One region of the Sulfitobacter sp. CB2047 genome, then DNA from elsewhere that is predicted to be linked to it. Evidence: riboswitches for the same ligand, from Rfam matches in the RefSeq annotation. Region 1 holds a riboswitch; each other region holds the start of a gene.
The links. Region 1 has a riboswitch for cobalamin ahead of bluB (5,6-dimethylbenzimidazole synthase). Riboswitches for the same ligand answer to the same signal wherever they lie in the genome.

Region 2: another riboswitch for cobalamin. It lies ahead of IV89_RS03755 (DUF1636 domain-containing protein); the one in region 1 lies ahead of bluB (5,6-dimethylbenzimidazole synthase).
Region 3: another riboswitch for cobalamin. It lies ahead of IV89_RS03690 (energy-coupling factor ABC transporter permease); the one in region 1 lies ahead of bluB (5,6-dimethylbenzimidazole synthase).
Region 4: another riboswitch for cobalamin. It lies ahead of IV89_RS11375 (ABC transporter substrate-binding protein); the one in region 1 lies ahead of bluB (5,6-dimethylbenzimidazole synthase).

The regions. Positions count from the first base shown of each region.
Region 1 is NZ_CP072613.1:2,700,943-2,708,803, forward strand. It holds gene IV89_RS13285 (hypothetical protein) at 1-942, opposite strand, end outside; gene bluB (5,6-dimethylbenzimidazole synthase) at 1,181-1,861, opposite strand; cobalamin riboswitch at 1,911-2,089, opposite strand; gene IV89_RS13295 (hypothetical protein) at 2,126-2,887, opposite strand; gene IV89_RS13300 (BCCT family transporter) at 3,254-4,897, shown strand; gene IV89_RS13305 (hemin uptake protein HemP) at 5,255-5,419, shown strand; gene IV89_RS13310 (hypothetical protein) at 5,416-5,892, shown strand; gene IV89_RS13315 (TonB-dependent siderophore receptor) at 6,079-7,861, shown strand, end outside.
Region 2 is NZ_CP072613.1:796,843-804,703, reverse strand. It holds gene IV89_RS03770 (mannose-1-phosphate guanylyltransferase/mannose-6-phosphate isomerase) at 1-755, shown strand, start outside; gene IV89_RS03765 (biotin transporter BioY) at 830-1,375, opposite strand; gene IV89_RS03760 (cobyric acid synthase) at 1,471-2,931, opposite strand; cobalamin riboswitch at 3,099-3,317, shown strand; gene IV89_RS03755 (DUF1636 domain-containing protein) at 3,411-3,791, shown strand; gene cobW (cobalamin biosynthesis protein CobW) at 3,788-4,822, shown strand; gene cobN (cobaltochelatase subunit CobN) at 4,829-7,861, shown strand, end outside.
Region 3 is NZ_CP072613.1:783,456-791,316, forward strand. It holds gene IV89_RS03675 (heavy metal translocating P-type ATPase) at 160-2,616, shown strand; gene cueR (Cu(I)-responsive transcriptional regulator) at 2,637-3,023, shown strand; gene cobF (precorrin-6A synthase (deacetylating)) at 3,033-3,785, opposite strand; gene IV89_RS03690 (energy-coupling factor ABC transporter permease) at 3,847-4,530, opposite strand; cobalamin riboswitch at 4,602-4,818, opposite strand; gene cobA (uroporphyrinogen-III C-methyltransferase) at 4,845-5,561, opposite strand; gene IV89_RS03700 (cobyrinate a,c-diamide synthase) at 5,558-6,883, opposite strand; gene cobM (precorrin-4 C(11)-methyltransferase) at 6,880-7,665, opposite strand; gene IV89_RS03710 (cobalamin biosynthesis protein) at 7,662-7,861, opposite strand, start outside.
Region 4 is NZ_CP072613.1:2,288,008-2,295,868, forward strand. It holds gene IV89_RS11360 (AraC family transcriptional regulator) at 1-448, opposite strand, end outside; gene IV89_RS11365 (SDR family oxidoreductase) at 616-1,563, shown strand; tRNA gene IV89_RS11370 (tRNA-Glu) at 1,748-1,822, shown strand; cobalamin riboswitch at 1,945-2,144, shown strand; gene IV89_RS11375 (ABC transporter substrate-binding protein) at 2,288-3,304, shown strand; gene IV89_RS11380 (iron ABC transporter permease) at 3,325-4,353, shown strand; gene IV89_RS11385 (ABC transporter ATP-binding protein) at 4,350-5,117, shown strand; gene IV89_RS11390 (catalase) at 5,222-6,739, shown strand; gene panC (pantoate--beta-alanine ligase) at 6,814-7,659, opposite strand; gene panB (3-methyl-2-oxobutanoate hydroxymethyltransferase) at 7,656-7,861, opposite strand, start outside.

The DNA of each region.
Region 1 (7,861 bases):
GTGGACCGACCCTGCGACAGATGCCACACCGGCAATCAGCGACGCGGCGGCCAGCACAAAGGCGGTCAGGATACCGGCGTTACGCGCGGTTTGCGCAGCCTCAACCGCTGCTTCTTTCGCCTCTGCTGCGGCCTGTTCAGCCTCGGCCTTGGCAGCGGCTACAGCGTCTTCGACTTCCTGACGTGCTTCCTGCGCTTGGGTCACGATCTGGTCCACACGCTCTTTCGCCTGAGCCTGGGTCAGATCGGTGCGTGCGGCAACAGCGCCGGCAAGATAGGTCCGGTCTTCCTCGCTCACCTCACCCGTGCGGTAGATATTGGCAACGATGCTGGCGGTCTGCTCTGCCAGTTGCTCGGGATCGGCTGTCAACGGGTCGACCTGATTGGGGCGCAAAAGCTGGTTCGACAGGTAATCTGTCGGATCATTCTTGGCCTCATCCGGGATTGCAGCACCCGCCGCATCGGCCAGCCCGGAGGCAGCACCTCCCACGGCAGAGCCCGCAGCTTCGACGACCGTACCAGCCGCTTTGCCTGCACCCGCTGCGACGTTGCCCGCGGTATTGGCTGCAAAGCTCAGCGCGCTTGATAGCATCACGGCGGTGATCACAGACCCGAGGCCCCAAACAACCAGACCGTTGATCCCGTCACGAGCAGTGACTTCATCATCCGTAGCGCTTTCGACGCGGCGGCGCATGCGGCCCGCGATATAACCACCGGCCAGATAGGAGGCGACCAGCGTGATCACCATCCACAGCGCGGTCAGCACCAGTTCAAGCGTCGATGAATTGTCGGTTCCGTCCAGCGTGATCGACGACAGGCCAAGTGCCGCGCCGAAGGTGGTCAGCAAGAGGCCGATCGCCACAGCGACAACAGTGCCCGCGAAAATTGCGGGCCAGTCGACATAGGATCCATCGGCAGTTTTTTCAGTAAGTGTCGTGTTCATGTAAATGCCTCCCCGGCGTTTGATTACGCCAAGCCGACCAGCGACAGCACCGCCATAACCACGACCACAAGACCAACGAGATAAATGATACCGCCCATTTTGAATACTTCCTCTTTGCGTGCCAGACGCGGGATGCACTGGCTTCACAAAGGCAACGTCAGGGAACCGGCATAGTTCCGCTGACCGCGCAAAATACCCGCATTGCGGGAGATGACAACGTGAGCGGGACGGGCAGTGACTAAGGGTCGCCCTGCCACGTACCATCAAAGATCATCTCGTCCACGGGGAGCCGTTTGCTCCAGCCTTTCACCTCAAGTTCGGGCGTCTGGTAAAGCTCGTCCACGTGGCCCAGACAGAGGTAACCGACGATCTCTATCCGGTCGGGGATATTCAGCAGGTCACGCAGATCGGCATCGCGGAACACGCTGACCCAGCCCATCCCGATGCCCTCGGCGCGGGCGGCAAGCCAGAGGTTCTGGATCGCGCAGACGGTGCTGTAAAGATCCATGCTTTGATTATGGGTGCGCCCCAGCACGACCTTACCGCCACGGCTGCGGTCACAGGTCACGCAGATATTGACCGGTGCCTTGCGGATGCCTTCGAGCTTCAGCGACCTGTAGGTTGTCTGGCGGTCGCCCTCGAACATCTGGGCGGCTTCCTCGTTGGCGCGGTTGAAGGCTTGCCAGACCTGATCGCGTGCGGCCTGATCGCGGATGACGATGAAATTCCACGGCTGTGACAACCCGACTGACGGTGCGTGATGCGCGGCGGTCAGTATGCGGTGCAACACATCCTCGGCCAGTGGATCGGGCAAAAACTGATCGCGTACATCGCGGCGGGTAAAGATCGCCTTGTAGACGGCGTCGCGTTCAGCATCTGAAAAAGGCGCGGCGGGTGCCAGCGCAGAGGGTATCGGCATTGTTCAGTCCCCAACAATACGTTTAAGCGCCAATCCCGCTGTCCATGCGGGGCAAGCTGTACTGTCTGGCCGGTCTTCTGACTTAGGGTCGTCTGGTCCGCGCGCCTTCCCGGAATAGTCCAGTGGCCTATGCGCAAACCATCCCCATTACAGCGTTGGGCACGTGCCGGAGTTTCACCAGCTTCCCGATTCTTCCGCGAGGCGGACACCAGACCCGGCCATTGGGCCACGGCTGTCCGCCCGGAACAAGCCCTAACGCGGGGATCAGCCGCGTTTGGTTGCGAAAATCTTCTTCATTACGGCGTCGAACTCGTTCCACGAGATGACGGCCTTGTTGCCCGCATAGCCGTGATAATAGGACCGCCCGTTAGAGGTCGGGAAACCGGCCCAGATACGTGCGAGGTTTTCCATAAAGCGGTGGCGGCTGATCTTACCCTTCTTGAAGGAGTTAAACCCCGCATCGACCAAAAGGATATCGGCCAGCCCGTCCTGAACCGCCGAGGTAAAGCGGTCATTCTTGCTCAGGCCCGCCTGTCGCACCAGACTGCGCAGCGTGGATGGAATGAACTGGTATCGACCGATGGCATGCGGTTGGCCCGGCGTGCGGTCGATCCAGCGGTAGATCTCGCCGATGGTCATTTGCGTCGGACGCTGTGGCGGCAGCCGTTTGGCTCCGTATTGCACGGCGTCATAGCCCTTTGGGCCCGCCTCGGCCCAAGCGATGAGGCTTTTGAGGTCCGCGGCCGTGCTGACCCCGCTGAGCTCTTGGAAAGACCGGCTGCGGCTGCTCACGGTTTTGGACCGGACCTGCGCTTTGGGCTGGATCTTGTGGCGCAGCTTGATCTGACCCTGCCCTGCGGATTGCATGACGTTGAACGAGATGTCGCTTTGCATGGCAGAGCGCGCACCGGACAGGCTGAACCCTTCGGCGCTGACAGTGGTAGCGGCCAGAAGTGCCGCGGTTGCGATAATTGGTAGTGTGCAAGTAACTTTCATATCATCCCCCATGATGAAAAAATTTGTCATGGGACCATGGTGACCGCAGACGCCCGCGCTTTCATTTGCGCAAGCAGGTGGGTCGGGGCCATGGACGGATAGGCCGGCATATCTTTTGGGATAGGGCGCTATCCCGCGGTGCGGTTGCCCCCTCCGTTCAGACGGGCGTGGGCAGTGTGGCACGCGGAACCGCCCCGGTGTTTCACCCGAATCCAAAGAGGGGATTCGCGGTAAACCACGGAAAAAACGCATAGCCCGCGACCCGCAAACGGGGCGTCAAGCCCGCATCCGGGGGCTAAGCCATGATATTCATTTACTTAATTCCCGCGCAGCGGTGGTCGTTTTGTCGGAGTTGCGCTATGATTAGTCGCAAATACATAAAATGGAGAGCATCTAATGACAGATGAAACGTCGCCGGGTATCCCGACACCCGACGGGGCCGCTGCCGTAATCGACACGGATTACGAGATCGGCCAAGACAACAAAGAAGGCAGCGTGGGGCCCTTCGGCTTCGACATTCACAACCCGGTCTTCGCGATCTCGGGTGTGTGTATTGTTGCCTTTGTATTCTATACACTCGCGCTGCCCGAACAGTCTGGCGCGCTGTTCACATGGCTGTTCTCGTCGGTGACAAAGGGCTTTGACTGGTTCTTTATCTCTGCCGGCAACATCTTTGTGCTGTTCTGCCTGTTCCTGATCGTCACGCCTTTGGGCCGTGTGCGTCTTGGCGGGGCCGAAGCAAGCCCCGACTACACCTACCTTGGATGGTTCTCGATGCTGTTCGCGGCGGGCATGGGCATCGGTCTGATGTTCTATGGCGTCTCTGAACCGCTATCGCATTTCTCGAGCTCCATGGGTGGCACTGCTGTTGGCGAAGACGGCCTGCGCACCGATTGGGCACCTTTGGGCGCGGCTGCGGGCGATCAGGCCGAAGCGGTTCGTCTGGGTATGGCGGCCACGATCTACCACTGGGGCCTGCACCCTTGGGCGATCTATGCCGTTGTTGGTCTGGCGCTGGCGCTGTTCAGCTATAACAAGGGTCTTCCCCTGACCATCCGCTCTGCCTTTTACCCGATCTTGGGGGAACGCGTCTGGGGTTGGCCCGGTCACGTGATCGACATTCTCGCCGTATTTGCAACGCTCTTTGGTCTGGCGACATCGCTTGGTCTGGGTGCCACGCAAGCCAACGCGGGCTTGAACGAGCTCTTTGGTGTGGCGGTTGGCCCGACAACACAGGTTCTGCTGATCACCGGCATCACCGCGATTGCGACCGTGTCCGTGCTGCGCGGCCTTGATGGCGGCGTCAAAGTCCTGTCAGAGATCAACATGGGTCTGGCGTTTTTGCTGTTGGCCTTCGTGCTGTTGGTCGGACCGACGCTGGCGATCCTGTCGACCTTCAGGTCATCCCTGCTGGCCTATGTGGAATATCTGCCCGGTCTGTCCAATCCGATCGGCCGTGAAGACGTGAACTTTATGCAAGGCTGGACCTCCTTCTACTGGGCATGGTGGATCAGCTGGTCCCCTTTCGTCGGCATGTTCATCGCCCGCGTCAGCCGTGGCCGTTCGGTCCGCGAGTTCCTGACCTGCGTTCTGCTGATCCCGAGCCTCGTTTGCGTTCTGTGGATGAGCGTCTTTGGTGGCATGGCAATCGATCAGGTGATCAGCGACGGCTACACAGCCGCGCAAGAAGCCGAGCTGCCACGCCAGCTGTTCGCCATGCTGGATGCGCTGCCGCTTGCCGGGATCACATCGCTGATCGGGATCGTATTGGTCATCGTGTTCTTCGTGACCTCGTCTGACTCCGGCTCGCTGGTGATCGATACGATCACGGCAGGCGGCAAGGTCGATGCACCTGCACCACAGCGCGTGTTCTGGTGTATTTTCGAAGGTGCCGTAGCGATTGTGCTGCTGCTGTCTGCAGGCGGGCTCAAGTCGCTTCAGTCGATGGTTATCTCTACCGGATTGCCCTTTACTGTGGTGCTGCTGTTCCTGTGCTACGCAATCTTCCGCGGCCTGCGCGCCGAGATGAAGACGCAATAACGCAACCCTTACCGACGTTTGTGCTTTGCCGGTCAAAGCACCTGATACCCCCCGCCGCCCCGTGCTGCGGGGGGTATTCTTTTGCACGACACAGACAAACAAAAATGCGCCCAAAGTATTCCGACTAAAACTGTCGGATTGACATACCCTATAATTTCAATCAGGTTTATGGAAACGTCTAGCCACCCCGCCCGTGACCACGGGGACGCCCGACACATATGATGTGAGGAGTCCCACGATGAGACCATTCCCCAGAACGCAAACTGCCGTTCACCGTCAGGACCAAGCCGCAGGGCTGCCTGATGATCGGTGCCGCGTGCAACGTTCCTTTTCCATGACCATTGATAGAGCAGCCCTATGACATTTCACGCCCCCCCAAAGACCCAAGCCCCGATGAACGCGCTGCCGACCTACTCTGCCCGCGACCTGACCGAAGGCGGAGATCTGGCCCAAATCGTGCTGGATACCCAGACCTACACCTTGCGAATCACACGCGCTGGCAAATTGATCCTGACCAAATGAATGACGCACATCAGCACCCCGGCGGTGCCCCGGTAGGGTTCATCACAGAGCTGGACAGCCTTCAGGCCGCGTCGGTCATCTATTTGCGGATGTGGTGTGACGGGCCTGACGCACAGGAAAAAGTCAGCAGCGATTTTGCCAGCGTCCTCGGCCATACCAACGGGAGCAAGGCGCTCGCTACGTTTGAACAGCTATGCTCGCTTTGTGCACGGTTCGGGCGGCGGCCTTTGATGCGCCATTCGGTCACGTGCAAATGTCTGGGATCGGACGAATCCTGCTTTGCGAACTTCATCGCGACAGCCACGGACGGACAGCGCGAAGACGCGATGCTGATCGCGACCCTGCTGGTACGCGCCGATATGGCCCCGCTGGTGGCATCGCTTGCCGCGGATTTCGGGCTTGCGCTTAAACGGATGCGCCTGAGCGCACCAAGCGAGGTCGCGCAAATGGAAGCAGCACCGACGCTTCATTAACGGGCGCTTCGCGCGCCCGATTGACGCCTTATGTGCAACGCTACAACCCCTTGAAATTTTTGTAAGGTTGCCGAAGTTTAATACTTGATTGTTTTTATCAGCCTTAGTAACCCGCCCGTGAATAGGTAGCCAATCGTCCAGACCAGCCCCCTAAAAACAGCCCGAATGGGCAATGACGAGGGCGATATGACTCAGACGAAAACACCACACAGCTTGCGTGGCCACACGGCCAGCCGCAGCATCGGCATGATGACGGCCGCCGCCATCGGCGCGACGTCTCCTGCAGCACTTTATGCGCAATCCAGCGACGAGCCGCTGCTGCTTCCCGGGATCGAGGTAGAAACCTCAGAGCCGCAGGCTGCCAAGCCCAAACCACAACCCGCCAAGAAACGCGCCGCGGCGACCCCTGCCCCCCGCGCGACACCGGCACCCGCCCCTGCACCCGTCGTGGCCGAGGCCCCCGTTGCTGCCGCCCCCGCCGCGCCCGTCGCTGGCGAGAACGGTCTGTCGCCCTACGCCAACCCCGAAGCCGGATATCAGGCCGTTCAATCGGGCAACTCGCTGCTGACGCAACCGCTGGTCGATACACCGCGCACGGTTACCGCCGTCACCCAGGAAGTGCTGCGCGACAAGAACGCGACATCGGTGCGTGAGCTCGCCCGCACCACCCCCGGCATCACATTGGGCACTGGCGAAGGCGGCAACGCATTCGGCGACGTTCTGTTCATCCGCGGCTTCCGGTCCTCCAACGACGTCTTCATCGACGGCGTGCGTGATTCCGGTGTCGCCGTGCGCGAAACATTCATGGCCGAACAGGTCGAGATCACCAAAGGCCCGTCTGGCTCCATCGGTGGCCGCTCGACCACCGGCGGCGCGGTCAATCTGGTGACCAAAAAGGCGCAGGATACGGACTTTGTCAAAACCACCACGACCTTTGGCACCGCCGATCTGGCGCGTCAGGAAGTCGACTGGAACAAGGTCTGGAACGACCGCTTCAAGACCCGCATCGGTGCCGTCGCCCAAGTCAGCGACGTTGCCGGCCGCGACGGGAGCAAAGACGACCGTCTGGGTCTGTCCATCGCTGCCGAATACGAAGCGACCGACCGTCTGACACTGGATTTCGAAGCCTACCAGCTGCAGATGAAACAGATGCCAGACTGGGGTGTGCCATGGGATGGCACCAACGGCGTACCCTTCACCGAATCCGCTGCAGGCCGTCCAACGCTGGACCGTGACACATTCTACGGCAACCCAGACCGCGATTTCCACGATGCGACACAAAGCGTTGCCACCTTCGGCGCGACCTTTGAAATCACACCGGGCATGACATTCACCAACCGCTCCCGTCTCAGCCGGACCGAGAACGACTATATCGTGTCGGCACCTGAACGCCCTGACACCTCGGATGCCGATCCGCAGAACTGGACGCTGACGGCCTCCCCCAAAAGCCGGTATCAGGTCAACGAAGTGGCGTCGAACACCAGCGAGCTTTCCTTTGGTTTCAACACCGGGTCGGCGCGCCATGACATGATCGCGGGCTTCGCGCTGTCGCGTGAAGAGATCAGCCAGCGCGGCTATGTCGGCCTATCCTCCGAAGTGGGGGGCGGCACTGCTGAAGACCGTCTCGAAGGGTGCTCCGTCGCGATCTACAACCCCGATGTCAGCGGCTGTTCCACAGCGACACCTGTCCGCAGCGCCGATGCGACGCTGACCGATGTTACCACACGGTCGCTGTATCTGAACGACACGATCACCTTCAATCCGCAGTGGCAGCTGAACCTGGGTGCCCGTCTGGATGACTACAGCGTCAGCCGGACCACCACGCAAGCCGGTGCCGATACGCTGTCGCGCGATGACACCATGTTCAACTGGAATGCCGGTGTTGTGTGGAAACCCCGCGACAACGGGTCGATCTACCTGTCCTATGCCACCTCAACCAATCCTGTCGGGGATGAACTGGACGCAGGCG
Region 2 (7,861 bases), 1.4 Mb from region 1:
CATCGCTTGACGGGGCGACCTCTGATCTGGGGCTGACCCGTCTCGCGCCCGAGGCTTGGGGGCAAGCCGATGATATCTCTATCGATTATGCGATCATGGAGAAGGCGGATAACCTCGCGGTGATGCCTTTCGCCGCCGGATGGTCCGACTTGGGCGGTTGGGATGCGGTCTGGCTGGAAAGCGGGCCGGACGCGGCGGGAAATGTCTGTTCCGACAATGCCACGGCGATTGATTGTGCGGGCACGCTGCTGCGGTCTGAAACCGACGGGTTGCAGCTGGTCGGCATCGGGCTGGACAACATCATCGCCGTCGCCATGGGGGATGCGGTGCTGGTGGCGGATAAATCGCAAGCGCAGCGGGTGAAGGAAGCGGTTGAGGCGCTCAAAAGGCGGGATGCCAGCCAAGCGGTCCAACTGCCGCGCGATTACCGGCCGTGGGGGTGGTACGAAAGCCTTGTGATCGGCGGGCGGTTTCAGGTGAAACGCATCGTGGTGAACCCCGGCGCAGCCCTGAGCCTGCAAAGCCATCACCACCGGTCGGAACATTGGATTGTGGTCGAAGGCACCGCGAAAGTGACCGTGGACGATACCGTCAAATTAATCAGCGAGAACCAGTCAGTCTACATCCCGCTCGGGTCCGTGCACCGGATGGAAAACCCCGGCAAACTGCCTATGGTGCTGATTGAGGTGCAGACCGGCAGTTATTTTGGCGAAGATGATATTATCCGCTACGAGGATGTCTATGCGCGGGGGTAAGGCTTCGTCTGCCTTGGCACGAAAAAAGCGCCCCCCTCTAGGGGCGCTTTCGCTGTTTCAGGCTTTGCGTCGGATCAGCTGCGCGACAGGACGCTGGCGGGGCGCGCTTTGGCCAGACCGCTGGTGATAAAGCCTGCAAGCACCGCTTTGATGATGTCACCGGGGATGAACACGGTCACCAGCGCGGCGGATTCCAGCAGCGATTTATCCAGCGCGATCGACAGGCCGATGATCCCGAAGATATAAAGCACGACGATCCCGCCGATGACCGAGGCAACCGCCGCAACGATGGTCAGCGAGGGCCCGTACCATTTTTCGACGATCAGGCCGGTGACAAAAGCCGCCACGGGGAAGCCGATCAGGAAGCCCGAGGACGGCAGCATGAAGGCACCCAGCCCCCCGTTGCCACCGGCCAGAAGCGGCAGCCCCAAAGCGACCAGCAGCAAGAAGAGCAGCACGGCCAGCGCGCCGCGTTTGGCCCCCAGCACGGTCCCGCAAAGCATGATGCCCAAGCTTTGCGCCGTGATTGGCACGCCAAAGCCAAGCGAGAATTTCGGGATCAACGCAAGTGCTGCAATCAGGGCAGCGAACAGCGCAACGAGGGTCAGGTTACGTTCCATAACAAAGGGTCCTTTGCGTAAATTTGACGGCATGTATCCCCGCGATCACAAAATTAAGCAAGCGTCGTGATCGTGACCAAAGGTCAGCGCGGGTGTTATGCAACCGGTGCGGCACAGGCCAGCAGGGCGGACACGTCCAGATGGGTTTCCATATGGTCGGCCAGCGCGTCGAGCGTATCTTCCACGGTCTGACTGTAGGAGGTCGGCCCTGCCCTCAGCCCCAGTTGCGCCAACCAGGCACTGCGGAAACTATCGTTGGTAAAGAGCCCGTGCAGATAGGTGCCGGTGATCTTGCCATCGCGCGACCCTGCCCCGTCGGGGGTGCCATTGATATGCGCAAAGGGCGTGGCGCAATCGGCCCCCACCGTCTGACCGATGTGGATTTCATAGCCGTCGATCTGCGTGCCCGTTGCGGCATGGTCGGCGGTGACGCGGGTCAGGGTCTTGTCCGGGGCCATGCGGGTTTCGACATCCAGCAGGCCCAGCCCCTCTTCGCGGCCCGCGGGCCCCTCGAAGCCCTGCGGATCCTCGATAAACCGGCCCAGCATCTGGTAGCCGCCGCAAATTCCCAGCACCGCGCCGCCGCGCCGCACATGGGCATAAAGGTCGATGTCCCAGCCTTGGGCGCGCAGGAAAGCCAGATCGCCGCGGGTGGATTTCGTGCCCGGCAGGATCACCAGATCGGCGTCCGCGGGCAGCGGCGTGCCGGGGGGGACCATGGTCAGCCGCACCGAAGCCTCCGCCGCCAGCGGGTCGAGGTCGTCGAAGTTCGAGATGCGCGAGAGCATGGGGCAGACGATGTGGAACCCGCCGTCGGAGGGGGCGCGCGACAGGTCCACCGCGTCTTCGGCGGGCAGCAGATGCGCGTTGGCAAACCACGGCAATGTGCCGAACCCCGTCCAGCCGGTGCGGCGTTCAATCTCGCGGTAGCCGTCGTCAAAAAGGCTGACATCGCCGCGGAACTTGTTGACCAGAAAGCCGGTGATCATCGCCGCGTCCTTTGGGTCCATCACCACTTGGGTGCCCACGATCTGGGCGATGACGCCGCCACGGTTGATGTCTCCGGCCAAGACAACGGGTACACCTGCGGCGCGGGCAAAGCCCATATTGGCAAGGTCGTTCTGGCGTAGGTTTACCTCTGCCGGGCTGCCGGCGCCTTCGACGATGATCAGATCGACGCTTTGCCCGAGGATTCCGAAGCTTTCGAGCACGGGGGCCATCAGCCCTGCGCGGGCCTTGCTGAAGTCACGCGCTTGCAGGGTGCTATGGCGCTGCCCCTGCACGATCACCTGCGATCCGCTGTCGGTTTCGGGCTTCAGCAGGATGGGGTTCATATGCACCGAGAGGGGCCGCCCGCAGGCGATCGCTTGCAGAGCTTGGGCGCGGCCGATCTCTCCGCCGTCCTCGGTGACGGCGGCGTTGTTCGACATGTTCTGCGGCTTGAACGGCGCGACGGAAAGCCCCCGACGCGTGGCCGCGCGGCACAGGCCCGCCACCAGCATGGATTTCCCCACATTCGATCCGGTGCCCTGGATCATGATGGCGCGGGTGGGCATGGCGGGACCTCGTGTTTTTTGTGCAGCCCTTGGTGTCAGCCTGCGGTGATCCCGTCAAGCATCCGCGGGTGCCCCCTGCCCATTGGCCACCATCGGGAAAATCGGCGCAAAGCGGGTTTGGCCCCTGCGTTATGACAGGCGCAGCTTGACAGGGGCGGGCAAATGACCAATGCAGGGCGTATGTTGGTTCCTGTCCCAGACAGGCGAAGAGGGAACGCGATACGCATTGATCCAGCCTTGGGTCAGCGCCAAGCGCAGCCGCCCCCGCGACCGTGACCGGAGAGAGCTTTCAACCACTGGCCCGCAGGCTGGGAAGGTGAAGGTTCGCAAGGCAAGCTGCCTTAGATCCGCAAGCCGGGAGACCTGCCAGCATAGTTTGTAACGGGCGAACGGGGTGTTTCGCGACTGGCCTAGAACGCTGTTCGCATGTCGTTCGCTGCTGGCGATCCCCCTTGGCCCATCGACGTATGAGGCAAGATATGACCACCACGGATCAACCGGTCACCGTCACCATCTGCACCACCTGTCGCGCAGGTCAGATCACCGCCGAGGACGCGCCGCGCCCCGGGCAACAGCTGTTTGACGCGCTGTCGGGGCATCTGCCCGACGGTGTGCAGCTGCGCGGAGCCGAATGTCTGTCGGCCTGTTCGCGGGGCTGTTCGATGGTCCTGTCGGGTGGGCCGTCGCGCTGGACCTATGTGTACGGCGATCTCGACACGGACGCGCATTTGTCCGATATCGTGAAGGGCGTCTCTGCCTATGCCCAGACCTCTGATGGCGTGGTGCCCTGGCGCGAACGCCCCGTGGTCTTCCGCAAACAATCCATCGCCCGCATTCCCCCACAGGAGCCTACCGAATGACCAACCTTACCAAAATCCCCGTTACCGTGATCACCGGCTTTCTGGGCGCTGGCAAAACCACCTTTATCCGTCACCTGATGGAGAACGCGGGCTCCAAGCGTCTGGCCGTGCTGGTCAATGAATTCGGCACCGCCGGTGTGGATGGCGACATCCTGAAATCCTGCGCGATTGACAATTGCCCCGCCGAGAACATCGTCGAGCTGGCAAACGGCTGTATCTGCTGCACCGTGGCCGATGACTTTATCCCCACCATCGAAGCGCTGATGGCCCTGCCTGAAACGCCTGATCACATCCTGATCGAGACGTCGGGGCTGGCGCTGCCAAAGCCTTTGCTCAAGGCGTTTGACTGGCCAGCGATCCGGTCGCGCATCACCGTGGACGGCGTGATTACGCTTGCCGATGCCGAAGCCGTGGTCAGCGGGCAGTTCGCCCCCGATCTGGAGGCCGTGGCCGCGCAGCGCGATGCCGATGACAGTCTGGACCACGAAACGCCTTTGTCCGAGGTGTTTGAAGACCAGATCGCCTGCGCCGACATCGTGCTGCTGTCCAAGGCCGATCTGGCAGGCCCCGACGGCGTCGAGGCTGCGCGCAAGGTGATCGAGGCGCATGCGCCGCGCAAGCTGCCGATCATTCCGATGACCGAAGGCGTGATTGACCCCCGCGTTGTGCTGGGTCTGGAAGCCGCCGCCGAAGATGACATCGACGCGCGCCCCAGCCACCACGACGGGCATGACGATCACGAACATGACGACTTTGAAAGCGTGGTGATCGACATGGGCGAAGTCGCCGATGTCGCCACGCTTGAGGCCGCCGTGTTGCGCTTGGCGCGCGAGCAGAAAATCCTGCGCGTCAAGGGCTATATCGCCGTTCAGGACAAACCGATGCGTCTGCTTGTGCAGGCCGTGGGCGAACGCGTGCGCAGCCAGTTCGACCGCCCTTGGGGGGACATGCCGCGCCGCAGCCAGCTGGTTGTGATCGCAGAGCATGATCACGTGAACGAAGCCGCGATCCGCGCGGTGCTGGAGGGCTAAGCCGCCATGCATGTCGTCTTTCGCGAAAGCCACGGACTGGACCAAAGCGATCTGCCCCAAGACCTGGGGCAGACGCCGGCGGATCTGGTGGTGCTGTCCTTTTCGGACAGTGATCTGGGGGCTTTCGCGGCGGGCTGGCATCGTGCGGAAGGGGGCTTGCCGTCGTTGCGGCTGGCCAATCTGGTCGCGCTGAAACATCCGTTGTCGGTCGATACCTATGCCGAACAGACCCTTGCAGGGGCCAAGGCGGTATTGGTGCGGCTGATCGGGGGCGAAAGCTATTGGCCTTACGGGCTGGCGACCTTGCAGGATATGGCGCGCAAGCAGCAGATCGCGCTGGCGGTGCTGCCTGCGGACGGCCAACCCGACCCACGGCTCGACGCGCTGTCGACGCTGCCGCATTCGACGTTAAGACGCTTGCAACATCTGTGCGATACGGGCGGCGCGGTGGCTGCGCAGGCGGCACTGGCGCAGCTGTCGCTGGCCGCAGGGCTTTACGCGGGGCCGGCCAAAGGGGCCAAGACCGTGCCCGAGGCGGGGTTCTACCGCCCCCATACCGGTGTGATCCCTGCGCCGGAACCCTCCGACAAGCCGCGCGCGATTGTGACCTTCTACCGGTCCTATTTGACGGCTGCCGATACCGATCCTGTGGATGCGCTGATCGCAGCGCTTGACGCGCGCGGCTTTGACGCCGTGGGGCTCTTCGCGCCCAGCCTCAAGGGGGACACCGCGCCGTGGATCGCGCAGCAGATCGCCCGGCTTGATCCGGCGGTGATCGTGAACGCCACCGCTTTCTCCGCCCAGCGCGGGCCGGATGAACCCTCGGTCCTGGGCGCATCAGATTGCCCCGTGGTGCAGGTCGCCCTATCGACCGCGCGTCGGCGCGATTGGGCCGGATCAGAGCGCGGGCTGTCGCCTACCGATCTGGCGATGCATGTCGTCTTGCCCGAGGTGGATGGCCGTCTGTTCGGCGGTGTCGTCAGCTTTAAACAGCCCGGCAAACGGGACGAGGCGCTGCAATACAGCCGTTTCGCCCATCGCGCCGACGCGAACCGCGTGGATTTCATCGCCGATCGCGTGCAGCGCTTGCACCAGCTACGGGTGCAAGACAACGCGGCAAAGTCTGTGGGTGTGGTGCTGTCCACCTACCCCGGCAAAGACTGGAACATGGCCCATGCGCTGGGGCTGGATGCGCTGGCCTCCCTGCAGAAGATGACGGCCCAGCTGGCGGCGCAGGGCTATGACATGGATGCGGGGGAGTTTGCCGATACGCAAACGGTTGCCAGCCGTCTTGGCACCGAAACGCTCCGCTGGCCGATGGCAGAGTATGAGGCCGCGCTTGCAAAGCTGCCACAGGCGTTGCGCGAGGATCTGACCGAAAGCTGGGGCGCGCCGCAGGATGATCCGCTGTTTCACGACGGGGCGTTCTGTTTTCCGGCGCTGCGCAGTGGCAAGCTGCTGGTCGCGTTGCAACCCGAACGCGGGGCGCTGGCCGAACGGGACGATGACTATCACGACCTGAGCCGCACGCCGCGCCCGGGCTATGTCGCCTTCTATCTGTGGCTGCAACAGCAGGCGGATGCGATGGTGCATGTCGGGGCCCATGGCACGCTGGAATGGCTGCCCGGCAAATCCGTCGCCCTGTCTGACGCCTGCTGGCCCGAGGCGCTGATCGGCCCGATGCCGGTGATTTATCCCTTTATCGTCAATGACCCCGGCGAGGCCGCGCAGGCCAAACGCCGTATCGGGGCCGTGACCGTGGGCCATATGCCGCCCCCTTTGGTGACATCGAAACTGCCCGATGCATTCGGACGGTTGGAACGGCTGCTGGATGAATACTCGACCGCGGACGGGCTGGACCCTGCGCGGCGCGACCGGCTGATCGCGGACATCCGAGCCGAGGCGCAGGGCCGCGGGGTAGAGCAGGACCTCGGCCTTGATGCCAGCGCCAGCGCGGCAGAGGCGCTGACCCGCATCGACCGCTTCGTCTGCGACATCAAGGAAACGCAATATGGCGACGGGCTGCATGTCTTTGGCGCAGGCGATCATGGGACGGGCGAGATCGACGGGCTGATCGCGGCGCTTTCGGCGCGGTTTGTGCCCCCCGGCCCGTCGGGGTCCCCCTATCGCGGGCGCAGCGATGTGCGGCCCACGGGGCGCAACCTGTTTACCACCGATCCACGGGCCGTGCCCTCGCGGGCGGCCTATACCCAAGGGGTGAAGCTGGCCGAGGAGCTGTTGCGCAAGCATTTGCAGGATCACGGCGACTGGCCCAAGGGGTTGGTCATGGACATGTGGGGCTCTGCCACCATCCGCACGGCGGGCGAGGAGTTTGCCATGGCGCTGCATCTGGCGGGTCTGTCCCCCCGCTGGGATGACGGCAGCGACCGTGTGAGCGGGTTCGACATTCTGCCGCTTGCGCTGTTGAACCGTCCGCGCATTGATGTGACCCTGCGGGTGTCCGGCCTGTTCCGCGATATGTTCCCCGGTCTGGCGCAGTTGTTCGAGACGGCAATTGCCAAGCTGGCCGAGCGTCCCGAAACGGCTGCTGATAACCCCTATCTGGTGCAGACCCCGCGTGTCTTTGGCCCGCGCCCGGGATCCTATGGCTTGGGGATCGGCACCGCGATGGACGATTATTCCGACGAGGCGCGCACAGCGGCGGGCGAGGCGTGGCTGGCTGCGTCGTCCTACGCGATCGACGCGCGCGGAGAGATCACCTATGCCCGCGACGCGCTTGAGACGCAGCTGACGCGGGCCGATAGTTTCGTGCACCTGCAAGACCTGCCCGAGACCGATCTGCTGATGGCAGAGGATTACGCCGCACATGAAGCCGGCTTTGCCGCCGCGATGCAGCGTTTGGGCAAGGGCGGGGCTGCCGCGCTGTACCATCTGGATGCCACCCGCCCCGACCAGCCCCGTGCCCGCACCCTGACCGAGGAGCTCGCCCGTGTGGTGCGCGCCCGTGCCGCCAACCCCGATTGGGCCACAGGCATGATGGCGCATGGTTTCCGCGGTGCCGCCGAGATTGCCGCGACG
Region 3 (7,861 bases), 1.4 Mb from region 1:
TTGACGCTCACCATCGCGCAGATGTCTTTCCAAAGTCTTAACCGGCCTAGGGCAGACACCGGAATCTGCAGCGAAATCGAATAAAATCCATATCACCGCTTGACCTTCCATTAACTGGAAGCCCTATCTGAGGGGCAAGACACCCCAAGGAGACGGCTGATGGGCGATGTAGTTGCGATAAATTTTGGAATTGGCGGTATGAATTGCGCCTCTTGCGTGGGGCGGGTCGAGACCGCGCTTGGACGCGTGGAGGGTGTGCAGGACGCCCGCGTGAACCTCGCCTCGGAAACGGCGTCGCTGCAGGTGGCATCGGGGTTCGACCCCAAGGACGCCGTCGCCGCACTTGCGACCGCAGGCTACCCCGCCACCGTGCAAACGCGGCGCTATGCCATTGAAAACATGTCCTGTGCGTCCTGCGTCGGGCGGGTCGAACGCGCCTTGGCGGCCGTGCCGGGTGTGGTCGATGTCAGCGTCAACCTCGCCCGGGAAGAGGCCGTGGTGCAGTCGCTTACCGCAGAGCCGGATGCCGCCATTGTGCAGGCTGCGCAAGCCGCGGGCTACCCCGCCACCCCTGTGACGGACACCGCATCTTCCCCCGCGCCGGACCGCAAGGTTGAAGAAGCCGCGCATCTTAAACGTATGACGCTGCTGGCCGCGGCGCTGACCCTGCCGGTGTTTGTGCTCGAGATGGGCGGCCATATGATCCCCGCGTTCCACCATTGGGTGATGTCGACGCTGGGGCAGCAGCTGAGCTGGTCGATCCAGTTCGTGCTGACCACCATCGTTCTGGCATGGCCCGGGCGGCGCTTTTTTGTCACCGGCGTGCCAGCGCTGTTGAAACGCACGCCTGACATGAACTCTCTGGTGTTTCTGGGGGCCACGGCGGCATGGGGTTTTTCCACCGTGGCGCTGTTCTTGCCACAGTTGCTGCCCGCCGGTGCGCAAGCGGTCTATTTCGAAGCCGCCGCGATGATCGTCACGCTGATCCTGCTGGGGCGCACGCTAGAGGCGCGGGCAAAGGGCCAAACCGGGCAAGCGATCCGCAAACTGGTCGGGCTGCGCCCCAAAACCGCGCGGGTAGAGCGGGACGGCAACGTGTCAGAGGTTGCGATCGACGCGATCACCGTCGGCGATCTGATCCATGCGCGCCCCGGTGAAAAGATCGCCGTAGACGGGACCGTGACACGTGGCAGTTCCTATGTCGATGAAAGCATGATCACCGGCGAACCCGTGCCCGTCGAAAAACTGCCCGACATGCGTGTGGTCGGGGGGACGGTGAATGGCACCGGCGCGTTGGTTTACCGCGCGACCCATGTGGGCGCGGACACGACCTTGTCGCAGATCGTGCGCATGGTCGAGGACGCCCAAGGTGCCAAGCTGCCGGTGCAGGATATGGTCAACCGCATCACCATGTGGTTCGTGCCCGTCGTCATGGCGATTGCCGCGGCCACTTTCCTTGTCTGGCTTGCGTTCGGGCCGCAGCCGTCCTTGGGGCACGCTCTGGTAGCAAGCGTCGCGGTGCTGATCATCGCCTGCCCCTGTGCGATGGGGCTGGCCACGCCGACCTCTATCATGGTGGGCACGGGGCGAGGGGCCGAGATGGGCGTGCTGTTCCGCAAGGGGGATGCGCTTCAGGTCTTGGCCGAGGTCGATACCATCGCGCTTGATAAAACCGGCACGCTGACCGCCGGTCGGCCTGAGGTGACGGATCTGGATGTCTTCAACGGCTGGTCGCAGGCCGATGCGTTGCGGCTCGTTGCGTCGGTCGAGGCGCAGTCAGAGCACCCGATTGCCAGCGCCATCCTGCGCCATGCCGAAACACAGGGGCTGTCGCTGGCAGCGGTAACCTCTTTTGCCTCGCACACCGGCCACGGTGTACGCGCCGAGGTCGAGGGGCGTCGCGTGCTTGTCGGGGCGGACCGTTTCATGCAGGCCGAAGGGGTCTCTCTCGCCGCGGCAGAGGGGCGGTCGGCAGCATGGGGGGCAGAGGGCAAGACACCGCTTTTCGCCGCCGTGGATGGGGCGCTTGTCGCGATGATCGGCGTCGCCGACCCGATCAAGGAAACGACGCCCCAAGCGCTGGAGGCGCTGCACGAAGCGGGGCTGAAAATCGCCATGATCACCGGTGATAACAAGGCGACGGCGCAGGCCATTGCCGACCGTTTGGGGATCGATACCGTGGTCGCCGAAGTGCTGCCCGACGGCAAGGTCGCCGCGCTGGAGGACCTGCAACAGGCGGGCCACAAGGTCGCCTTTGTCGGGGACGGGATCAATGATGCGCCCGCGCTGGCGGGGGTCGACGTGGGCATCGCCATCGGTACCGGAACGGATGTCGCTATCGAAGCGGCCGACGTGGTGCTGATGTCGGGCGATCTGCAAGGGGTGGTGAACGCCCTGCACATCAGCCAGCACACCATGCGCAATATTCGCCAGAACCTCTTCTGGGCCTTTGGCTATAACGCGCTGCTGATCCCCGTTGCCGCCGGTGTGCTCTATCCGCTGTTCGGCGTGCTGCTGTCGCCCGTGCTTGCCGCCGCCGCCATGGCATTGTCGAGCGTCTTTGTCCTGTTCAACGCCCTGCGCCTGCGGTGGATCGCCGCCGCAGCAACCGCCTAATTCAACGAAAGGAGACGTCTATGAACATCGGTGACGTGTCGAAAAGCGCAGGTCTGCCTGCCAAGACCATCCGCTACTACGAAGACATCGGTCTGATCACGCCTGCGCGTGACACCAACGGGTATCGCAGCTTTTGCGACAGCGACGTGCACAAGCTGACGTTTCTGGGCCGTGCGCGGGCTTTGGGCTTCACGATCGAGAATTGCCGCGACCTGCTGGCGCTTTGGGATGATCAGGATCGCGCCAGCGCCGATGTCCGTGCCATCGCCCAGCAACATTTGGCGCAGATCGAAAGCAAGATCGCGGACCTGCAAGATATTCGTCAGACCTTGACCCATCTGGTGCATGAATGCGCTGGCGATGACCGCCCCGATTGCCCGATTTTGCAACGGCTTGAAAAGCTGTAGCGCGCGTGTCTACCGGCGCAGCAGGTAAATATCCATGATCCAGCCATGGGCGGCGCGGGCCTCTGCCCGTGTTGCGATGATGCGGTCGCAGACCTGATCCAGCGGGCCTGCGATGCGACGCTCGTTCGGCATGCCGGCATAGGCGGTCCACCAGATGTGCACGTCGCTGTGCTGCCGCAACACCTCGAAGGCGCAGGTGCCGTCCAGCATGACGGCAATCGTATCCACACCCTGCGGCCAGCCATGATCGCGCAGCTGCCGGCCGGTGGTGATCGTGACGGGATTGCCGATGGTGTTCAGCGGGATCGCATGGCCCGCCGTCAGTACCTGAAGAGAGGTGATCCCCGGCACGATATCGACGGTGAGTGTGACGACCTTTTGCAACCGCTCCGCAATGCGCAGGGTGCTGTCATACAGCGACGGATCCCCCCATACGAGGAAACCGACACGGCCGCCTTGGGGCAGGGTGCGCTGCATCTCGGCCAGCCAGACCTGTGCAATGGCATCATGCCAATCGTGGACGCCCGCGTGATAATCAGGGTTGGCGGCGTCGCGTTTGGGCAGGGTGAATTCGTGAATTTCAGGCCCGTCCGACCGCAGCACCTGGGCGCAAATCTCGTGCCGCAGGCCAGCCAGATCATCCTTGCCCGCGCCCTTGGACGGAATCAGGATCACATCGCAGGCATTCAACGCGTCGATGGCTTGTAATGTCAGGTGTTTGGGATTGCCGGACCCGATGCCGATCAGTGAAAGCGTAAACATCTTGAGGCTCCGGCAGGGGGTGACGCGGCCCGCAGAGTAGGGGGCCGCGTCGGGTCTTGGATTATTCAGCGGCAGTCTGTGTCAGACGTTTGGTGAACAGCGCGCTGCCCGCGAAATCACGCAGGGTTTTCGCGGCGGCGAGCACGGCCAGATCCACCAGCGGCTCGATCAGGATGACCATCATATAGGCCCCGCCAAAGCTGGCCACAGCGGCGATGTTGCTGGCGGCAAAGCCCTGACCGTAGATGGCCCAGAAGGCGACCCAGCCCACAACGCCCGCCTGAAACGCGGTCGACAGCTTGAGCGCTTGAACATAGGTCAGATCAACATAGGCGGTGTTGGGCGCGATGATGCGTTTGGCCAGCGCCGAGACCATGAACAAAGGCACCAGCAGCGTGGTGACGTTCATCGTGTATTGCGGCAGGTCGATGGGGGCAAAGAACACGCCCTGCGCCAGCAGACCAAGCGCAAGACCCGCAGCCGCAGGGGCCACGCCGAACAGCAGGAACAGGGTCGACCCGAGGATCAGGTGCACTTCGCTCACGCCCACGGGGAAATGCGGGAAGACCTGAAAAAAGACAAAGGTCAGCGCGGTGGCCACCATGGCCCCGCCCGCAAAAGGCACGACGCCTTTCTCACGGACAGAGTCCATTGCGGTTTTCGCGGTATAGGCCGCAGCACCGGCGGCGGTGCCATAGGACAGGACCAGCTTGGCGCCGGTCACGACTTCGGGTTCGATATGCATATTCAGGTCTCCTTACCGTCTTCCCCGACGGCATAATGTGAAAGCCGCCCCGGGGGGCAGCCAGTTGGATCGGGGATCATCCCCATGACGGCAGGTCTCCTGACTTTGTGCGTCCATGCGTGCCGCGCCTTCCCAGGCGGTGTGGCCCAGTGGCAATGCGGGTTGCTCTTCACTTACAGGTGCGGGGGCAGTTCCGGATTTGGCACCTTTGCTTTGGCACCGCACCGTATTCCCTTTTCACCCCGATTGCCCGAAGGCGCACGGGGAACCGTCCGGAATAGGTGGTCATTTTCGGGCAGGTTTTGTCAAGTCATCTATTCGGTCAACGGCCCGTAAAGGATCAGCGCAGGCGCTGACGTTGCGGGATCCAGCGGCAGATGGGCAAGGCTTTCCACGGTGTGGCGGCTCAGCTTTTGATCGGGGGTCGATACCGCCTCTGCCAGCAGGGCTGGGGTCGAGGGGGGCAAGCCCGCCTCGATCAGCCGCGCGGCGAAACCCGCAAAGGTGCGCCGCCCCATGTAGACGACCGTGGTCGCCGTAGGGTCGGCCAGCGCCGCCATGTTGAGATCTTCGGGCAAGGCACCCGATTCGCCGTGGCCGGTGATGAATTGCACCCGCCGTGCGGTCAGCCGCCGGGTCAGCGGGATCATCGCCGCCGCCGCCGCCGAAGACGCCGCCGTCACACCGGGGATGATCTCGAAGGCAACGCCTGCGGCTTTCAGCGCGGTCAGCTCTTCTTCAAGCCGGCCAAACACGCCCGCGTCCCCGCTTTTGAGCCGCACCACCCGCGCGCCGGTCAATGCGTGTTCGACCAGCAAACGGCTCACGTGATCCTGCTTCGGAGACAGCCGTCCGGCGCGTTTGCCGACCCCGATCAGATCCGCCTCGGGTGAGACATGTTCAAGGATCGGACCCGCCGACAGATCGTCGAACAGCACGACTTCGGCCTCTTGCAACCGCTTTACCGCCTTCACGGTCAGCAGCTCGGGATCACCCGGACCGGAGGAGACGAAAGAGACAAAACCGCTCATGACGCCCCCGCGATCAGGTGAAAGAAGGTGCCCGTCGCATGGCCGCGGCGCGAGCCTGTCTCGGGCACTTCGGCCCCATTGGCATCGACCACCCGCGCCAGCGGCGTGTCTGGTTGCGACAGGATGGTAGAATAGTGGAATTCATGCCCGCGCAACCGCGCGCCCGCGTCATAGCCGGGGCCGGGTTCGTTCAGCGTGGCAAGCCGGTAGCCCAGATGCATCTTGCGCTTCTCATAGCTGGTTTCCAGCCCCAGCAGCCCCGCCATCTGGTGCCGCACGCCTTCCTTGTCGACCAACCCGGCCCCCATCGCCATATACCCCCCGCATTCCCCATGCACCGGGCGCGTCGTGGCGAATTGTTGCAGGCTGTCGCGGAACTGCGCGGCAGCGGCAAGGCGTCCGGCATGCAGCTCGGGATAGCCGCCGGGCAGCCAGCAGATGTCGGCGCTGTCGTCCGGTGCCTCATCCGCCAGCGGCGAGAAGGGCAACACCTGCGCACCCGCGGCGATCCAGTGGTCCAGCAAATGCGGATAGATGAACGAAAACGCGGCGTCTTTGGCCAAAGCGATCCGTTGACCGGGGGGCGGGGGCAGCACATCTGGCCCGTCGGGAATGCTGCGCCCTTGGGCGGCAGAGACGATCAGATCAAGGTCGATATGCTGCGCGATGAAATCACCTGCCGCATCCAGCAGCTTCATCAGCTCGGGCTGCTCCTCGGCCTGCACCAGACCCAAGTGGCGTTCCGGCAGCGTGACCGATCCCTGTCGGGGCAGCGCGCCCAGAACGGGGATGCCGACCTGCTCCATCCCCAGACGCAGCAGGGCCTCGTGACGGGGGCTGGCGACCTTGTTCAGCACCACACCCGCGACATGCACATCTGGGCGCATCGTCTTGAACCCAAGGGCGGTGGCCGCAGCCGATTGCGCCTGACCCGATACATCCAGCAGCAACACCACCGGCCAGCCCGTCATGGCAGAGATATCGGCGCTCGCCCCGTTCGAGGTTTCCCCCGGTTGCGCCACACCATCAAACAGCCCCATTGACCCTTCGATCAGGGCGAGATCGCCGCCATGGGCGGTGCCGATCAGGTTGCACAACACGCCCGACCCCATGGCCCAACTGTCGATATTATAGGACGACCGCCCGCAGGCCGCGCGGTGGAAGCCGGGGTCGATGTAATCCGGCCCGCTCTTGAACGGGCGCACGTCGACGCCGCGACGGCTGAGCGCGTTCAAAAGGCCCAGCATCAAGGTGGTCTTGCCCGTGCCCGACGCCGGGGCCGAGATCATCAGGCCCTTGGGCAGTTGCGTTGTCTCGATCATTCTGTGCCCTCTGGAAAGCGCGGCTCTGTGCCCACGGGGCGGAAACGGCGGTCGTAATCGCCAGCGTACAGACAGCTTTCGCGGAACTCCTCTGCCGTCAGCGCGCGGCCGACAAGGATCAGCGCCGTGCGCCCGCGTTCGCCGTCGGTGGCGTCAATCACGCTGCCCAAGGTCGCCCGCACCACCCGTTGATCCGGCCAGCTTGCGCGCCAGACGATGGCGACGGGGCAGTCTTCTCCGTAATGAGGGGTGAGCCGCGCGACCACATCATCCAGCACATGTACCGACAGGTGGATCGCCAGCGTGGCACCCGTGGCGGCGAAATTCTCGAGCGTTTCACCCTCGGGCATGGCCGAGGCCCGCCCCGAGGTCCGCGTCAACACCAGCGACTGCGCCACACCGGGCAGCGTCAGCTCGTTCCCCAAAGCGGCGGCGGCAGCGGCAAAGGCGGGCACGCCGGGGGTGATGTCATAGTCGATGTCCAACTCGCGCAAGCGGCGCAGCTGCTCGCCCATGGCGGACCAGACCGACAGATCACCCGAATGAAGCCGCGCCACATCCTGCCCCGCATCATCGGCGGCCTTGATCTCTGCCATGATCTCGTCCAGCGACAGCGACGCGGTGTTCACGATCTTCGCATCCGCAGGGCAGTAGGACAGCAGCTCAGACGGGACCAACGATCCGGCATACAGACACACAGGGCAGGCCGCGATCAGGTCGCGCCCCCGCAGGGTCAGCAGATCAGGGGCACCGGGGCCCGCGCCGATAAAGTGAACAGTCATGGGGCAATTCCTTCCGCGATAGCTACGGTGGCCATGCCATTGGGGCTGGCCACACGCAAGGTCGTCAATTTGGCACCGCGACCGGCAACGCGCAATGCGGCGGCCTCGGCAAGTGATCCGGTCCCGAACCGCGCCTGCACGCGCGGTGACACGGTGCGCGTCGGGATGTCTGCGATATCGGCTTCCGACAGTTCGA
Region 4 (7,861 bases), 410 kb from region 1:
ATTGCAGCAAACGCAGTAGCGCGTCGGCAAAGGCATCATCCCAAGCGGCCAGCCTGATCCCCTGCGCGCGCAAACCGCCTTTGACCTCGGGAATCACATTGCCGGTATTTTCCATCTCCATCGACAGTTCTGTCATCATCCGCTTATCGAGCGAAATGATAACCCCGTAGAGCGGGCTTTCGGCAGAGGCGGTCGGCGTGCCCGCCTTCACCGGCATCGACATCGGGCAGCACATATATCGGCTGTCGTCATAGATGTACCTGTGCCCGTCCAGCACGGCCTCTTTCGCCCCGCTGACGATAGCAATAACGCTGGGTTCATAGACCGCCGGCACGCAAGGAATCGCCTGTGTGGCCCGAAACAGGCGCACCCCGTCAATGCCGGTTCCCGTCAGCCCCTCTTGGGTCGCGTTGTTCTGAATTAGCTGTCTGATCTGGTCTTTGCTCATGAGGGCAATCTACTGCGTCACATCCGCCTTTCGCAAGCGCGTGATACAATCAGGCAAGTATTCGCGACGATCTCGCCTGTTTTGAGAGCCAGCCGAGAGCTATTTACCCTTCAACACCAAACACAGCGCGCATCGCTGCCGCGCTGACATCGAAAAGGAACATGACGATGAAGGACACGACTTTCGGACCCAAAGGCTGGACACCTGATCGCCTTGGATCGCTCAAGGGGAAAACATATCTCATCACCGGCACGACCGCCGGTGCGGGCTTTCAGGCCACGCGCATGCTGCTGTCCAAGGGGGCAAAAGTCGTCATGCTGAACCGCAACGCCGACAAATCCATCGCAGCGGTCAAAACGCTCAAGGACGCGTTCGGTCCTAACGCCGAGGTGAGCTTTGTGCGGATGGATCTGTCTGATCTGGCCAGCGTGCGCGCCGCGGCGGAGGAGGTGAAACGCACTGTTCCCCGGATTGACGCGCTGATCTGCAACGCTGCCATCGCGCAGGTGCCGACACAGCAACTGACCGTTGACGGGTTCGAAAGCCAGCTTGGCACCAACCACTATGGACACTTCCTGCTGTGCGGGATGCTGTTTGATCGCATTCAGGAAAGTGCGGGCCGGATCGTTGTGGTGTCCAGCCTCGGGTACAACATGGGGATCAAGACGATCCAGTTCGACGATATGAACTGGGACAAGAATTATAGCGCCAACGCGGTCTACAGCCAAAGCAAGCTGGCGCAGATGATGTTCGCCTATGAGCTTCAGGACCGGCTGAAAGCCACCGACAGCCGCGTTGAGGTATACGTCTGTCACCCCGGCGCGTCGGCGACCTCGCTGATCAGCACAAGCGGCGGGCTTTTCACAAGGGTCACCTGGTGGATGATGAGCAAGACGCCAATGGTGCAATCCGCCGAAAAAGGCGCGTATCCCGAGGTTATGTGCGCGACCGAAGACGGGTTGGCACAGCGGGCGCTTTATGGCCCGACCGGATGGCTGCAAACCGGAGGGCCCGTTGGCAAAGGCACGCTGAACCCCCATGCCTACGACAAACCCGTGATGGAGAAACTCTGGACCGTCTCCGAAAAAGCGACGGGTTTTCACTGGGAAATCTAAGGGAAACGCGCGCCCGCATCCCGCGCGCGGCGCGCGTTTCACGCGACGATCCCCTCTCGCCATTCGCCCCTTGAAACACGGCACCAAGATCTGTGATTTTTTTGCCGTATTTCCCCGCTTTCTCATGCGGCTTGCACTTGCGCCCGCCGATGGCTTTGCCTAAAGAAGCGCTCACAAGTTAAGTGGCCCGTTCGTCTATCGGTTAGGACGTCAGGTTTTCAACCTGAAAAGAGGGGTTCGACTCCCCTACGGGCTGCCACTTGGTTTTCCATCCGTTTGTTATTTGCCTCTCGCCCGTTCTGCGGAACTGTGGCCTGCGTTATTTGCCTTTGCCCCGCGATGACGACCGCAAAAACGCAACTTGACGGGTGGGCGGACAACTGTCATCGAAACCGGGTCGGTTTCCTTCGGGAAATAATAGGGAATTCGCCATCCGCGCTTTGGTGTGGATGAACCGGAACTGCCCCCGCAACTGTAGACGGTGAGCTACCTCCATCATGCCACTGGGCCTCAAGGTCCGGGAAGGCGGGGACAGCCGCGATCCGTCAGTCAGGAGACCTGCCGACACTGAACCTGAAACACCGGGCGGGGTTGCTCGGGAGAGGATGATGATGGGACCGGATCTTACCACACGCGCAGACCAAAATGCGCCCGCGCGCCGTTTGGCTGGCCCCTTCTCTTTCTATTCAAAGACCCCGGCATCGGACCAACCGGAGCCCTTGATATGAAACCAGTTTTTTCCAGCCTGACCCTGATTGCGAGCCTTGCGGGCAGCACCGCGCTTGGCGCAGAGACAGACTATCCGCTGACCATCGACAACTGCGGCCACACGCTCAGCTTTGACGCGGCACCCCAGACCACCGTGACCATCGGACAATCCACGACAGAGATCCTGTATCTGCTGGGCCAGCAGGACCGGATCGCGGGAACCTCTGTCTGGTTCAGCCCCGTTTTGCCAGAGTTCAAAGAGACAAACGATGCGATTGAACGGCTGGCGGATAACGACCCCAGCTTTGAAAGCGTTTTGGGCAAACGCCCCGATCTGGTCACCGTGATGTATGAATGGCACGTCGGCCCCGAAGGTATGGTCGGCACCCGCGACAGCTTTCACGAGGTGGGCGTGCCGACCTATGTGATGCCCACCGATTGCGCGGCCAAGGATAACTCTGTCGGCGCGGACGGCACGCGATCTGAACTGTTCACGACCCAGCAGCTGTATACCAGCATCGAAGAGCTCGCCCGTATCTACAACGCGCAAGACGCCGGTGCCACGCTGCTGGCAGACCTGCAATCGCGCGAGGCAAAGGCGGTCGAGAAAGCCAAATCGCTGAACCTGCCCCAAGGCACCTCGGCGCTGTTCTGGTTCTCGTCCTCCGAGATGGCGGCGGACCCTTATGTGGCAGGTCAACAGGGTGTGCCCGCCTATATGATGGACAAGCTTGGCGTTGAAAACGTCGTGACCTCGGCCGAGGAATGGCCGCTGGTCGGATGGGAGACTCTGGCGAAATCCGACCCGACCTTCATCGTGCTCGCCAAAATGGACCGTCGCCGCTTCCCTGCGGATGACATCGAGAAAAAGCGCACCTTCCTGATGAACGACCCCGTCGCCCGCGAGATGACCGCGGTGAAAGAGGGCCGCATCATCACCATGGACGCCCATGCGATGGACCCGACCGTGCGTGCGATCTATGCGCTGGAAACGATGGCTGACGCGCTGTCCGGTTTCGATCTGGCCGAATGACCGCAATCGACCGCTCTGTGATGCGCAGGCCGCAGTGGCACTGGTGGGTGATCATCCCGCCGGTGCTGCTGGCCGCACTGCTGTTTGGTGCGGCCATCGGCGAGGTCTCTATCCCGCCGCTGGTGGTGCTGAAGGTGCTGGCCAACAAGGCGCTGAACGCGGGCTATGCGGTCGACAAAATTGACGAAGGCATCGTGTGGAACTACCGCATGGCGCGGGCCGTGGTGGCGATGTGCTGTGGCGCCGGTCTGGCGCTGTCGGGCGTCGTGTTGCAAGCACTGCTGCGCAATGCGCTGGCGGATCCCTATCTGCTGGGCATCTCTGCGGGGGCGTCCACGGGCGCTGTTGCGGTGACCATCCTCGGGCTGGGGGGTGGTGCCATCTCGCTGTCTATCGGTGCGTTCAGCGGGGCGCTGGTGGCTTTCGCTTTTGTCGCCTTGCTGGCGCAGGCGGCAGGGGGCGGTGTGGGCCTGCGGGCCGCGGGCGTGATCGTGCTGGCCGGTATCGCGGGCAGCCAGATGTTCAACGCCCTGACCGCGCTGATGATCACGAAATCGGCCAATGCCGAACAGGCCCGTGCTATCATGTTCTGGCTTTTGGGGAATATGTCGGGCGTGCGCTGGCCCGATGTACTGAGCGCCCTGCCCGCGGCGATGATCGGTCTGCTGGCCTGTCTGTGGCACGCCCGCGCGCTGGATGCCTTTACCTTCGGCAGCGACAGCGCCGCGTCCTTGGGCATTCCGGTGCGCCGCGTGCAGCTGCTGCTGATCGGCACGGCGGCGCTGGTCACGGCGGTGATGGTGTCGGTGGTGGGGGCGATCGGCTTTGTCGGGCTGGTGATTCCCCATGCCATGCGCATCGTCGTAGGGCATCGTCACGCGATCCTTGTGCCAGCTTCCGCACTGGCGGGGGCGGTGTTTCTGGTCTTTGCCGATGTGGTTTCGCGAGTGATTGTACCGGGCCAAGTGCTGCCCATCGGCGTGGTGACCGCTTTGGTCGGCGCGCCCGTCTTTGCACTGATCCTGATTGGCAAAAGGACGTCGCCATGATTCTGTCCTGTCACGAACTGGGCTGGCGGGTGCGCAACCGCGCCATCGTCAACGACGTGTCCCTGTCCTTGCGGCCGGGCGAAAAGCTGGGGCTGATCGGGCCGAACGGGTCGGGCAAATCCACGTTGCTGCATATGCTTGCCGGTATTCAGAAACCCTCGCGCGGGCGGGTCGAGCTGGACGGCGCACCGCTGGCAAAGATGCGCCAGCGCGATATCGCACAGCGGCTGGCGCTGGTCGAACAACACGCCGATACCGCAGATCGCATCACCGTGCGCCATGCCGTTGAACTGGGCCGCACCCCATGGCTGTCCGCCCTGCGCGGGTGGAGCGCAGGGGACGACGCCATCGTCACGCAGGCGCTGGCGGATGTGGATCTGTCGGGCTTTGGCGACCGCCACTGGCACACGCTGTCGGGCGGTGAACAACAGCGCGTTCATATCGCCCGTGCACTGGCCCAAAGGCCGCAAGTGCTGCTGCTGGACGAGCCGACGAACCATCTGGATATCCGCCACCAGCTTTCGATCCTTGAGCTGATCCAGCGCCTGCCGACAACGGCGATCATCGCCCTGCACGACCTGAACCAAGCCACGCTCTGCGACCGGATTTGCGTCTTGCAAGATGGCAAGCTGCGCGCCATCGGCACCCCCTCCGAGATCATGACAGAAACCCTCCTGCGCGAGGTCTTTGGCGTCTGCGGGCATTTCCTTGTCGATCCGGCGGATAACGCGCAGGTGATCCGCTTTCACACGGCGACCCATTAAGCGCGCCAAGCGGCCACACTTCTATTCAACTCCTTACGCATTTGGTCGGGAACCATCCGTCACGCTACAGGTTTTGCCTGTGGACCCTGAAGGAGTAGCTACAGATGACCGACAAGAAGCAAACCCCTCCCACAACCACAGACGCCGGCATTCGCGTTCAAAGCGATGAACATTCGCTGACCGTTGGCCCCGATGGCCCGATCGTGCTGAATGACCACTATCTGCTGGAACAGATGGCGAATTTTAACCGTGAACGCATCCCAGAACGCCAGCCCCACGCCAAAGGCTCGGGCGCATTTGGCACCTTCGAGACGACGCAAGACGTGTCGAAATACACGATGGCGAATATCTTCCAGCCCGGCGCGAAATGCGATGTGGTGATGCGGTTTTCGACCGTGGCAGGCGAACGCGGCAGCCCGGACACATGGCGCGACCCGCGCGGCTTCTCGGTAAAGATGTACACCGACGAAGGCATCTTTGACATGGTCGGCAACAACACCCCGATCTTCTTTGTCCGCGATCCAATCAAGTTCCAGCAGTTCATCCGCAGCCAGAAGCGCCGTGCGGATAACAACATGCGCGACCACGATATGCAGTGGGATTTCTGGACGCTCTCGCCCGAAAGCGCGCATCAGGTGACCTATCTCATGGGCGACCGTGGCATTCCGAAAAACTGGCGCGAGATGAACGGGTATTCCAGCCACACCTATTCGCTGGTCAATGCCGAGGGCGAAAAATTCTGGGTCAAGTTCCACTTCCACACCGATCAGGGCGACGGCAATGCCTACCTTAGCCAAGACGAAGCCGACAAGCTGGCGGGGACCAACGGCGATTACCACCGCGCCGATCTGTTCAACAACATCCGCGACGGGAACTACCCCAGCTGGACGCTCAAATGGCAGATCATGCCTTACGAGGATGCCAAGACCTACCGCATCAACCCGTTTGATCTGACCAAGGTCTGGCCGCACGAGGACTACCCGCTGATCGAGGTCGGCAAGCTGACCCTGAACCGCAACCCCACCGATTTCCATACAGAGATCGAACAGGCCGCGTTCGAGCCGAACAATATGGTGCCAGGCGTGGGTCTGTCGCCAGACAAGATGCTGTTGGCACGGGGTTTTTCCTACGCGGACGCGCACCGCGCGCGGCTGGGTGTCAACTACAAACAGATTCCGGTCAATAAGCCCGTCTCGCCGACCCATAGCTATTCGAAAGACGGCGCGGGCCGGACTGAAAAAGTGTCTGATCCGGTATATGCGCCCAACTCATATGGTGGGCCCTCTGCGCAGCCGCATCAGCATGAAGCGGGCCTGTGGTATTCCGATGGCGACATGGTGCGTCAGGCCTATACCCTGCGCCCTGATGACGATGATTGGAGCCAAGCCGGCAAGCTCGTCCGCGAGGTGATGGACGCCGATGCCCGCGAACGTTTGGTGTCGAATGTGGTGGGGCACTTGTGCGACGGTGTCAGCGAAAAGGTGCTGGTCCGTGCCTTTGAATACTGGCGCAATATCGACAAAGACACCGGCGACAAGATCGAGGCCGGTGTGCGCGAGAAGCTGGGCGGGGAATCCAAAGCCCCCGGCATGGCCTCTGCCCTCAGCATCGGCGGCAAGTAACACCGCACCGTTCCAAGCCAAACGATCAGCGGGGCCTGCGCGGGCCCCGCTTTTTTTGCATATTCCAGAGCGATTTAACCGACGGCGATATTGTCGATCAGCCGCACACCGGCCAGCCACGCGGCGGCCAATAGACGTGCGGGGCGGTCGGGCGTGGTCATCAGCTCCAACTGGTCAGCAGACCGCAGGTCAAGGTATTCCACCTGCGTAAAGCCCGCACGTTCCACCCGCGACACTGCCGCCGCGCGGAGCGTTTCCAGATCGCCACCGGCAAGCAGCCCCTCTGACATCTCTTCCATCGCGCGGTGAAGTTCGGGGGCCCAGGTGCGGGCGCGATCCGACAGCAGCAGGTTGCGCGAGGACATGGCCAGACCGTCTTCCTCGCGGATGGTGGGGCAGCCGATCACCTCTATCGGCAGGTCCAGATCACGCGCCAGACGGGTCACCACCTGAAGCTGCTGATAATCCTTTTCGCCAAAGAACGCCTTGTCCGCCTGGGACTGGGTAAAGAGTTTGGTCACGATGGTGGCCACGCCATCGAAATGTCCTGCCCGATGCGCCCCGCACAGCCCTTGGGTGATGCCCTCGACCGACACCGTCGTCGCGAAACCATTGGGGTACATCTGTTCCCCATCTGGCACATAGACGACATCCGCCTTCAGCGCGATCAGCTTGCGCGCGTCCTCTTCCTCGGTGCGGGGGTAGTTTTTGTAGTCGTCAGGGTTGTTGAATTGCTTGGGGTTGATGAAGATCGTCACGATCACACGGTCGCACGCCTCTTTTGCGGCCCGGACGAGGCTCAGGTGCCCCTGATGCAGCGCGCCCATGGTCGGCACCACGGCGACGCTTTCGCCCGCGGCTTTCCATCCGGCGACCTTGCTGCGCAGCTCAACGAGCGTGCGGATAATTTCGGGTGTCATGTTTTGGAAACCTCGTCAGAAAATACATGCTCGGGTCCGGGGAAGGATCGTGCCGTGACCTCGTCGGCATAGGCCTGCACCGCGGCCTTTGCGTCATCGCCCAGATGGGCATAGCGTTTTACGAATTTCGCCTTGAAGGCGGTGAACAGCCCCAGCATGTCATCGACCACCAGAATTTGCCCGTCGCATTGCGCTGACGCAC